Telluria mixta: one gene and its partner. The protein of the gene in region 1 interacts with the protein of each later gene in a pairwise test. Links are inferred from orthologs where the notes say so. Each region holds a gene or a part of one and is shown in the gene's direction. Other genes may lie near its edges.

The links. The genes of interacting proteins can lie anywhere in the genome.
Region 2: the proteins of cysM (region 1) and accC interact in binary tests that used the Escherichia coli proteins (3 or more experiments, as listed by UniProt). The link is inferred for Telluria mixta from one-to-one orthologs.

The regions. Positions count from the first base shown.
Region 1 is NZ_CP119520.1:157,648-163,021, reverse strand. The notes cover bases 1,147-4,032. They hold cysM (cysteine synthase CysM), read left to right. Parts: upstream 1,147-2,081; coding sequence 2,082-2,984; downstream 2,985-4,032. Other genes in these bases: mltB (lytic murein transglycosylase B), read right to left, coding at 3,937-4,032; P0M04_RS00700 (hypothetical protein), read right to left, coding at 3,151-3,492; P0M04_RS00710 (ComEA family DNA-binding protein), read left to right, coding at 1,525-1,929; rfaE1 (D-glycero-beta-D-manno-heptose-7-phosphate kinase), read left to right, coding at 1,147-1,422. Also shown: P0M04_RS00720 (UDP-glucose dehydrogenase family protein), read left to right, coding at 1-413; more of rfaE1, read left to right, coding at 421-1,146; more of mltB, read right to left, coding at 4,033-5,085; P0M04_RS00690 (transglutaminase TgpA family protein), read right to left, coding at 5,082-5,374. UniProt on the Escherichia coli protein: Two cysteine synthase enzymes are found. Both catalyze the same reaction. Cysteine synthase B can also use thiosulfate in place of sulfide to give cysteine thiosulfonate as a product.
Region 2 is NZ_CP119520.1:2,852,833-2,858,275, reverse strand. What follows is about bases 1,212-4,166. They hold accC (acetyl-CoA carboxylase biotin carboxylase subunit), read left to right. Parts: upstream 1,212-1,969; coding sequence 1,970-3,364; downstream 3,365-4,166. Other genes in these bases: prmA (50S ribosomal protein L11 methyltransferase), read left to right, coding at 3,361-4,166; accB (acetyl-CoA carboxylase biotin carboxyl carrier protein), read left to right, coding at 1,432-1,896; aroQ (type II 3-dehydroquinate dehydratase), read left to right, coding at 1,212-1,345. In the rest of the region: P0M04_RS12815 (hypothetical protein), read left to right, coding at 1-254; P0M04_RS12810 (TlpA family protein disulfide reductase), read left to right, coding at 247-801; more of aroQ, read left to right, coding at 908-1,211; more of prmA, read left to right, coding at 4,167-4,314; P0M04_RS12785 (DUF3426 domain-containing protein), read left to right, coding at 4,318-5,443. UniProt on the Escherichia coli protein: This protein is a component of the acetyl coenzyme A carboxylase complex; first, biotin carboxylase catalyzes the carboxylation of the carrier protein and then the transcarboxylase transfers the carboxyl group to form malonyl-CoA.

The DNA.
Region 1 (5,374 bases):
CGGGCATGACCTTCGCCGTCTGGGGCCTCGCGTTCAAGCCGAACACGGACGACATGCGCGAAGCACCGTCGCGCGTGCTGCTGAAGGAGCTGATCGAGCGTGGCGCCAGCGTCGCCGTGCACGACCCGGTCGCGATGGAAGAAGCGCAGCGCGTGCTGGCGCTCGACCTTTCCGACGCCCAGCTGGCCCGCGTGGCCTTCAGGAAGACGCCGATGGAAGCGCTGGACGGCGCCGAGGCGCTCGTCATCGTCACGGAGTGGAAGGCATTCCGCAGCCCGGACTTCGAGCAGATCAAGGCGCGCCTGAAGCACCCGGTGATCATCGACGGCCGCAACCTGTTCGAGCCCCCGCTGATGACGGGCCTTGGCATCGAATACCACGGCATCGGCCGTTCCGTCCTGACGGGCAAGTGAGGCGAGCATGACCGGAACTATCCCGAGCCGCCTGCTGCCGACCGACAGCTACCGCCAGGCCGAAGCGCCGCCACTGGAAAGCGTGCGCCTGCTCGTCGTGGGCGACGTCATGCTCGACCGTTACTGGTTCGGCGACGTCTCGCGCATTTCTCCGGAAGCGCCGGTGCCCGTCGTGCGCATCGAGCGCCGCGAAGAGCGCCTGGGCGGCGCCGCCAACGTGGCGCGCAACGCCGCGGCACTGGGCACGCACTGCGGCCTGCTGGGCGTCGTCGGCGCCGACGAGGCGGGCGACCACGTCGAACGCATCCTGCGCGAATCGAGCATTCACAGCTACCTCAAGCGCGACGAGGCGATCTCCACGATCATCAAGCTGCGCGTGATCGGCCGCCAGCAGCAGATGGTCCGCATCGACTTCGAGGACGCGCCGACCGAGACAATCCTGCGCGACAAGCTCACGCAATTCAAGGCGCTGCTGCCGGACTACGACGTGATCATCCTGTCCGACTACAACAAGGGCAGCCTCGTGAACGTGGCCGAGATGATCCGCGCCGCGCGCGCCGCCGGCAAGACCGTCATGGTCGACCCCAAGGGCGACGATTTCACGCCGTACGCGGGCGCCACGATGCTCACGCCGAACAAGTCGGAACTCAAGCGCATCGTCGGCAGCTGGAAGACGGAAGAGCAGTTGACGGAAAAGGCCCAGAAGCTGCGCACGGACCTCGGCCTGGAAGCGCTGCTGCTCACGCGTTCGGAGGAGGGCATGAGCCTGTACACGGCCAATGAGGTCGTGCACGTGCACGCGGACGCGCGCGAGGTGTTCGACGTCTCCGGCGCCGGCGACACCGTCATCGCGACGATGGCCGCCATGCTGGGTGCCGGCGTATCGCTGCCGGAAGCGCTGGCGACGGCGAACCGCGCGGGCGGCATCGTCGTCGGCAAGCTGGGTACGGCGACGGTCACCCGCGACGAGCTGTTCGCGCAGCGGCGCAAGGATGACGGCCACGCGTAATTGCGTCGTCGCAAACCGCGCCGTCAACCCACCGTCGTATTGATCCGTTATGGCAACAGGCGGCCACCTCCCGGCCGCCACCACGATAACGGAGAACACGAGATGATCAAGAAGCTGATGCTTGCAGTCGCCACGCTGGTGGCGTCGATGGGCTTTGCATTCGCCCAGGTGGACGTCAACAAGGCCGATGCCGCCGCGCTGGATTCGGTCAAGGGCGTTGGTCCGGCCATGTCGAAGGCAATCATCGACGAGCGCAGCAAGGCCGGTCCGTTCAAGGACTGGGCCGACTTCCAGAAGCGTGTGAAGGGCGTGGCCGACAAGCGCGCGGCCCAGCTGTCGAAGGCGGGCCTGCAGGTGGATGGCAAATCGAAGGACGGCGCGCCGATGACGGCAACGGCAGCCGCCAAGGCCGACGCGAAGGCCGATGCAGCGGCCAAGCCCGCCAAAGCGGGCGCCAAGCCGGCCGATGCGAAGGCCAAGCCGGAAGCCGCCAAACCGGCCGCCTGATTCGCCGCACGCCGGATTCGCCGGCCGCCCCATCGGAACCCCGCCGCGCGCGGGGTTTTTCTTTGGCGCGGGGCCGCTCTCTGACCCGGTCCCGTACGTGCCGCCCCGTCTCGGATTAGAATGTCGGTTTCGCGTTCGCAAAAGAGTAGGCAATGGCATACAAGACCATCGAAGACACGATCGGCAATACCCCGCTGGTGCAGCTGGTGCGCATCCCCGGGCCGGAAGCGGCGGCCCGCAACAACATCATTCTCGGCAAGCTGGAAGGCAACAACCCGGCGGGTTCCGTGAAGGACCGGGCGGCGATGTCGATGCTGCGCGGGGCCGAGGCGCGCGGCCAGATCAAGCCCGGCGACACGCTGATCGAAGCGACGAGCGGCAACACGGGCATCGCGCTGTCGATGGCGGCCGCGATCCGCGGCTACAAGATGGTGCTGGTCATGCCCGATAACCTCTCCATCGAGCGCCGCCAGAGCATGGCCGCATACGGCGCCCAGATCATCCTGACGCCGAAGACGGGCGGGATGGAATACGCGCGCGACCTGGCCGAGCAGATGCAGAAGGACGGCCAGGGCATCATCCTCGACCAGTTCGGCAACCAGGACAACCCGCGCGCCCACTACGAGACGACGGGCCCGGAAATCTGGCGCGATACGGAAGGCCGCGTCACCCACTTCGTCAGTGCGATGGGCACGACCGGCACCATCATGGGCGTGTCGCGCTACCTGAAGGAACAGAACGAGGCGGTGCGCATCATCGGCGCGCAGCCGGAGGAAGGTTCGTCGATCCCCGGCATCCGCAAATGGCCGGAAGCCTATCTGCCGAAGATCTTCGATAAATCGCGCATCGACCAGGTCGAGAGCGTGACCCAGGCCGCTGCGGAACAGATGGCACGCCGCCTGGCGGCCGAAGAGGGTATTTTCTGCGGTATTTCCGCGGCCGGCGCCTGCGAAATCGCGTTGCGTATCTCGCAGACGGTGGAAAATGCGACGATCGTGTTCATCGTCTGCGACCGCGGTGATCGTTATCTGTCGACGGGTGTGTTCCCCGCCTGATTGTCTTGCTTGTCCGGCGCGGGTGCTCGGCGCTGGGACATCCCCATCCCGCATGCGCTGCGGGGAAAACTACGTCTGATCCGGCTATCCGATCGTTCGGGAGGCCGGCAGTGTCGGGCGGGGCGGCGGCGTCAATGGCCGCCGTCCGGTCCGGTGCGTGCCATTATTACTCGGCGCCGCCTGCGGTGTTGTCCTTGTCCTTCGGCTTGAACTGCTTGTCGCTGATGCGGAACTTGGCACGGCGGTCGCCCATCAGGTAACGCAGGTCGCGGATCGACAGATCGGAGACTTCGTGCATGCGGATCAGCAGCGAAGCGCCGACCGGCAGGCGGTGGTGGCGGATCTTCGAGATCACCGGCGGCGCGACTTCCAGAGCGCGCGACAGGGCCGCATCGTTCTTCAGGCGCAGGTTCTCGATCAGGGTGTCGAGCAGGCGATTCGGGTTGTATTGCAGCAGTTCGTCATTTTCCGAATCGCTGTTCATATCGATACCGACTTGGTTCGTCATGATTCACTATTCCTATGAGGGTTTGTCAGAGCTCGCGGCGGAACTTCCACTCCTGTAAGGATATGAAAGTTTCTACTAAATTATACAACTAATTTCCAATTTAGTACTTAAGAGCAATAAAGATCAGTGGCTTTCGTTGAGTTCGTTGTCTCATCGCAACAATAGCCGCAATGCAATTCTCTCACAAACTCACTGAGAACATAATTGTTTTTTATTTAAACTTAAGTGTAGAGCAATTAACGATGCGCCGCCGCACGTTTAGGAATTGAGTGGCGGAATGACAACTTGAGAGGGGGTATCGGGGAGGATGCCATGTTTCTCAGGAGAACTGTCTAGGAGAAATAAGCATACCCCCGGGGGTATAAGGTTGTCACGACGGCATGACTCAGCCGTATTTATGACAATCCTGTTACAAACTGATACAAAGTTGTTGCCGCAAAGGTACTAGATCCCGCGTGCCAACCGCACCGCACGGCCCAATTCGACCACGGACATGGCATAGAAATAACTGCGATTGTATTTAGTGATAGCAAAAAAGTTAGCGTTTGCTACCCAATACTCCGTCGGGTCCGCTCCATTTTGTAAATCGACGAGGCCATACAGGCGGCCATCCGGCAGGGCGGACCGTGTCGCGATGCCGGCACCGCCGAGCTCGTCCGGACGGTAGCGCGCTTCCAGGCCGCCCAGCAGCGGCTGCCAGGCGAGGCTGGGCGCCACGTCGGCCGGGAACACGGCTGGTCCGGTGTTATTGCGATCCCAGCCGTGCTGGACGAGGAAATTGGCCACGCTGCCGATCGCGTCCGCAGCGGAGCCGCGCAGGTCGACGATGCCGTCGCCGTCGAAGTCCACGCCAAGTTTCAGGATATTGCTCGGCATGAATTGCGGCATGCCGACGGCGCCCGCGAACGAGCCCAGCAGCGAGAACGGGTCGATGTTTTCCTTGCGCGCCAGCAGCAGTGTGTTTTCCAATTCGCCGCGAAAGAACGCCATGCGGTCGGCGCGGTTCGGCGCTTCCGGATAGGCGAAGGCGAGGGTGGTCAACACGTCGACGACGCGGAAGCGGCCCGTGTCGCGGCCATAGATCGTCTCCACGCCGAGGATGCCGACGATGATCTCGGCCGGCACGCCATAGGTCGCCTCGGCGCGCGCGAGGAGGTCGGCGTTCTCGTTCCAGAAGCGTACGCCGGCGTTGATGCGGATCGGCTCGATGAAGCGGTCGCTGTACGCCTGCCAGTTCTTCGGCTTGCCCGGCGGCGCCGGTTTCACGAGCTGGACGGCGGAATCGATGAAACGTGCCCGTTTGATCACATCCTCGATCTGCGCGCGTTCAAAACCGTTGCGGGCGACGATGTCGTCCTCGAATTCGCGCACGGCCTGCCAGTCGCTGAAATTGACGGCCTCGCCGTCGTAATCGATGGCGGGACGGGCGGGCGCCACGGCTTTCGCCTTCTTGCCGGCTTTTCGCCCCGCCTTGGCGGTCTTGGCGGACTTGGCCGCAGCCTTGGTGTGATGGAGCGAGGATGCGGCGAGGGCATCCGCCGCCGGCCCGGCGCCAACGGCCAGGGCAAGCAGCAGGGGAACGAAGGATTTCATCGAACTCGGGACAGCAAATCTCTCAGGATGGAAACGAGGCCGGTGCCCGGACTCTGCGGTCCGTAGCGGTAGGCGCTGTAGCGGCGCAGGAATTCCGTCGCGGCCGCGCCAGTCTCGGGGGCCAGGTCGGCAGCGGCGAGGCGCAGCGCATACGCGGTCGGCCCTTCGTCCGGCGCACGCGGCAGGCCAAGCTGACCGAGGCGCTGGCACAGGACCGAGTATAGCGCATCGACGGGGTCGGCTTTCCGCCTCTGCGAGAATTTTCTTACCAGGAACAACAGGGCGCAGA
Region 2 (5,443 bases), 2.7 Mb from region 1 along the record:
AAGTCGAAATCTGGCTGTTGAACCGCAACGTCAATATCGAGATCTCGGAAACTCCCCACTTCAAAGGGGGACGCCACGATCCGGTAGAAACGGTAAGCTTTATGTGGCAAAAAGAAATGGTGCACGCCGAGCTCTATGACTTGAACGATTTACGCGGTGCATTAAAACCCCGTGCCGACGGCAGTCTGCAGCGCGCAGATGCCGCCACGCTCCATACTTTGATGAATAACGACTCTCTCGAACAAGATGAATAAGAAACACCTGGCCGGCTATGTGATCTTGGCCGCCGCCTTTACCGTGCTCGGCGCCATTGCCGGCGTCAAGCAGGATGCCAAAGGTCCGCTGACGACAACGTATTCGCCCACGGACGGCCGTCCGCACACGGCGGTGACGAATCTGTATGCAACCTCGCTGAACGACCTGGCCGGCAAGCCGCAGCCCCTCGCCCAGTGGAAGGGCAAGCCGCTGCTCGTGAACTTCTGGGCATCGTGGTGCGCGCCGTGCGTGTCGGAGATGCCGGAACTGTCCGAACTGGCGGCCAAGGACGGCGGCAAGCATTTCAATGTGATCGGCATCGGCATCGATTCCCCCACGAATCTCGCCGAGTTTGCCCGCAAAATCAAGATTTCCTACCCACTGTACATAGGCGGCATGGGTGGCACCGACCTCGCGCGCGGCCTCGGCAACGCGAACGGTGGGCTGCCATTTACGGTGCTGATCGGCGCAGATGGGCAGGTCCGCAAGACTTACCTGGGCCGTCTGAAGTTCGATCAGGTACGCGCCGACCTGGCCAAGTTGTAGTTTCAGTGAACGGTCGTTCACTTATTTTCCGACTTCTTTTTATCGCTTGCCAACACGTAACGTTGGCGGCAAAATGCCTGTCTTTCGGGCAAACAGACGGTTTTATATGGCGAAAAAGCTACTGCTGCTCAATGGCCCCAATTTGAATTTACTGGGGACACGTGAGCCTGCGGTGTACGGCGCGACGACGCTCGCCGACATCGAGCAGGCCGCCACCGCCCAGGCACGGGAAGCCGGGGCGGAGATCGTCTGTTTCCAAAGCAACCATGAAGGCGCGCTGATCGACCGTATCCACGCTGCCCGCCAGGAAGGCGTGGACGCGATCGTCATCAACCCGGGCGGTTTGACCCATACCAGCGTAGCGCTGCGCGATGCGCTGGCGGGGGTGGACATTCCGTTCGTGGAAGTGCACATCTCTAATATTTACAAGCGCGAGGAATTCCGGCACCACTCCTTCCTGTCGGCGATCGCGCTGGGCACGATCTGCGGGCTGGGAGCGGATGGATATCGCTTTGCCATCGACTTCGTGCTGAAACAACGTTAATCTACGTCAACTTCACGCATTCGCGCGTAAGTACCTACCGCCGGCGCGCCGTATGCTCTTAAACAAATAATTCCAAGGGGTTTCACATGGATCTAAGAAAACTCAAGACACTGATCGACCTCGTCGCCGAGTCGGATATCGCCGAACTCGAAGTGACCGAAGGCGAAAGCAAGGTCCGCATCGTCAAGTCCTCGGCAATCCCGCAGAATCAGATGGTCATGGTGCCGCAGCAAGGCGTCCAGCAATTCTCGACTCCGGCCATGGCGGCGCCGGCAACCGCGCCCGCGGCAGCCCCGGCCGCGCCGGCCGAACCGACCGGCCACGTCGTCAAGTCGCCGATGGTCGGCACCTTCTACCGTTCCTCGGCACCGGGCGCTCCGGCATTCGTCGAAGTGGGCGCGAACGTGAAGGAAGGCGATACCCTGTGCATCATCGAAGCGATGAAGCTCCTGAATGAAATCGATGCCGACGCCTCCGGCACCATCACCAAGATCCTGGTGGAAAACGGCCAGCCCGTCGAATTCGGCCAGCCGCTGTTCGTGATCGGCTAAACGTCTCCGGCGCGGTCGTCCGACCGCGCCCTCCCGGCATGCTGCCGGCACTCAAAGAAACACCGAACTTACCATGTTTGAAAAAATTCTAATCGCCAACCGTGGTGAAATCGCGTTGCGTATCCAGCGCGCCTGCCGCGAGATGGGCATCAAGACGGTCGTCGTGCACTCCGAGGCGGACAAGGACGCCAAGTACGTGAAGCTGGCCGACGAGTCCGTCTGTATCGGCCCGGCTCCGTCCGCACAAAGCTACCTGAGCATGCCGGCGATCATCAGCGCGGCGGAAGTCACGGACGCCGAAGCGATCCACCCCGGCTACGGCTTCCTGTCGGAAAACGCCGACTTCGCCGAACGCGTCGAAAAATCGGGCTTCGTGTTCATCGGCCCCCGTCCGGAATCGATCCGCATCATGGGCGACAAGGTCGCGGCCAAGCAGGCCATGATCCGCGCCGGCGTGCCGTGCGTGCCCGGTTCGGACGGCGCCCTGCCCGACGATCCGAAAGAGATCATCCAGACCGCGCGCCGCGTCGGCTACCCGGTGATCATCAAGGCCGCCGGCGGCGGCGGCGGCCGCGGCATGCGCGTCGTGCACACGGAAGCCGCGCTGCTGAACGCCGTCGCGATGACCAAGACCGAAGCCGGCACCGCGTTCGGCAATCCGGAAGTCTATATGGAGAAGTACCTGGAGAATCCGCGCCACGTGGAAATCCAGATCCTCGCCGACGAGCACAAGCAGGCCGTCTGGCTGGGCGAGCGCGACTGCTCCATGCAGCGCCGCCACCAGAAGGTCATCGAGGAAGCGCCGGCACCGGGCATCCCGCGCAAGCTGATCGAGAAGATCGGCGACCGCTGCGCCGAAGCGTGCCGCAAGATCGGCTACCGCGGCGCCGGCACGTTCGAATTCCTGTACGAGAACGGCGAGTTCTACTTCATCGAGATGAACACCCGCGTGCAGGTCGAACACCCGGTCACCGAAATGATCACCGGCATCGACATCGTGCAGGAACAGATCCGCATCGCCTGCGGCGAGCGCCTGCGCTTCCGCCAGCGCGACATCATGCTGTCGGGCCATGCGATCGAGTGCCGCATCAACGCGGAAGACCCGTTCAAGTTCACGCCGTCGCCGGGCCGCATCACCGGCTGGCACCCGCCGGGCGGCCCCGGCATCCGCGTCGATTCGCATTCGTATGCCGGTTACTACGTGCCGCCGCACTACGACTCGATGATCGGCAAGGTCATCGCCTACGGCGCCACGCGCGACCAGGCGATCCGCCGCATGCAGATCGCGTTGTCGGAAATGGTCGTCGAGGGTATCCTGACCAACATCCCGCTGCATCGCGAACTGATGGTCGACGCCCGCTTCATCGAAGGCGGCACCAACATCCACTACCTGGAGCAGAAGCTGGCCCACAAGCCGGACCTGCCGAAGGATGGCGCGATCGGCGCCAAAGCCGAGGCCGAACAATGAGTTGGACCGAAGTCATCATCGAGATCGCACGCGAGCATGCCGAGGGGCTCTCCGACGCCCTGATGGAAGCGGGCGCGCTGTCGGTCTCGGTGGAAGACGCGGACGAAGGCACGGACGCGGAAAAACCCCTGTTCGGCGAACCGGGCATGGTGCCCAAGGAAGCCGCCTGGGACCACAGCCGCGTCGTCGCGCTGACGGACGAGGATGCCGACCAGGGCGCGATCGTGGCAGAAGCTGCGGCCGCCATCGGCTTGCAGCAGGCGCCCGCGTTCGCGACGCGTCCCGTCGCGGACGCCGACTGGGTGCGCCTCACGCAATCGCAGTTCGAGCCGATCCACATCGGCAAGAACATCTGGGTCGTGCCGAGCTGGCACGAAGCCCCGGATCCCGATGCGCTGATCCTCGAAGTCGACCCCGGCCTCGCATTCGGCACGGGCAGCCATCCGACCACGCGCCTGTGCATGGAATGGCTGGAAGCCCACCCGGCGCCCGGCAAATCCGTGCTGGACTACGGCTGCGGCTCGGGCATCCTCGCGATGGTCGCGAAGAAGCTCGGCGCGGCGGACGTCACGGGTGTCGACATCGACGAGCAGGCGATCGAATCGGCGAAGCTGAACGCGGAACGCAACCGCTGCGAGATCGACTTCTACGTGCCGGACGACTTCGTCGCCTCCACGCACGGCAACGAACGTTTCGACATCGTCGTCGCGAACATCCTGTCGAGCCCATTGAAGCTGATGGCGCCGATGCTGTCGGGACGCGTGGCCGACGGCGGTTTCCTGATCCTGTCGGGCGTGCTGGCGCGCCAGGCCGAGGAAGTGGCTGCCGCGTACGCACCTTTCATCAAGCTGGGCGTCTGGGCCGAGTTGGACGGCTGGGTCGCCCTCCACGGGCAGCTCGGCGCGGCGTCTGCACCGGGAGCACGTGCTACGGCCGACGGCAGCAAATAAGGCATGGCGCTCGCCACCCAGTGCCCGCATTGCCACACCACGTTCCGCGTCGCCGCGGACCAGCTCAAGCTCCGCGGCGGCATCGTCCGCTGCGGGTCTTGCCAGCGCATCTTTGACGGCAACGCCCACCTGATCGACCTGGACAAGCCGGCCACGCCGGCGCCCGTCCAGGAAGACGACGCGCTGCCCGTCTACACCCTCGACTTCGACCACACCTTCGATCCGCTCGGCATCCTGCCGAAGCCTGCCGACGACGTGCCCGAGCCCCCGCGCGCGCACGTGTGGCGACGCGCGCCCGAGGCCGAGGAAGCGCCGGAAACGGCCGCAGTCGAAGCGCCGGTTGCGGCGGACTACGCCCCCGCGGACCGCGTCGAACCGCAACTGGAAGCGGTGGTCCACGCGGCGCCCGATACCGAACCGGAGCCCGAGCCCGAGCCCGCCGAAGACGTCGTCGCCGAACCGCCGCCTGCAAGCGCGTACGCGCCCGCCGACCGCATCGAACCGAGTTTCGACCTGCCGGTGACCGAGGAAATCGTCGCCCAGCCGCTGCCGGACTACGAACCTGAAGCGGAGCCGGAGCCGGAACCGGAGCCGGAGCCGCAACCCGAGCCCGTCCCTGAACCGCCCGCGCCGCCATCCGACGCCCCGCCCTTCCTGCCGCTGCGCGCATCGGCCGCGAGCGAACCGCCCGCGCCGGCACCGGCGATGATCCCGCCCGTGGTGAAGCCGGCGCGCAGCAAGGCCGCGCGTGCCACCGAAGCGCGCGGACGGCGGTCCAAGCTGACGCCGACGAAGATCGAACCGCCGAAGCTGCGCCTCGCGGCCGAGGGCGATACCGACGAGCCGGAGTTCGTCAAGCGCAGCCGCCGCCAGGAACGCATGGGCCGCACGCAGCGCATGCTGATGGCGGCGGGTGCCGTCGTGCTGCTCCTCATGCTGCTGGCCCAGGCGGTACTGGGCTTCCGCAACACGCTGGCCGCGCAGCATCCGGGCCTGAAACCGGCGCTGGGGGCCGCGTGCGCTGTCCTGGGCTGCCGCGTGGAGCTGCCCGCGCAGGCCGAGAACCTCGTCATCGAGACGGGCGAACTGACCACGCTCGGCCCGAACACGTACGCACTCAATACGCTGC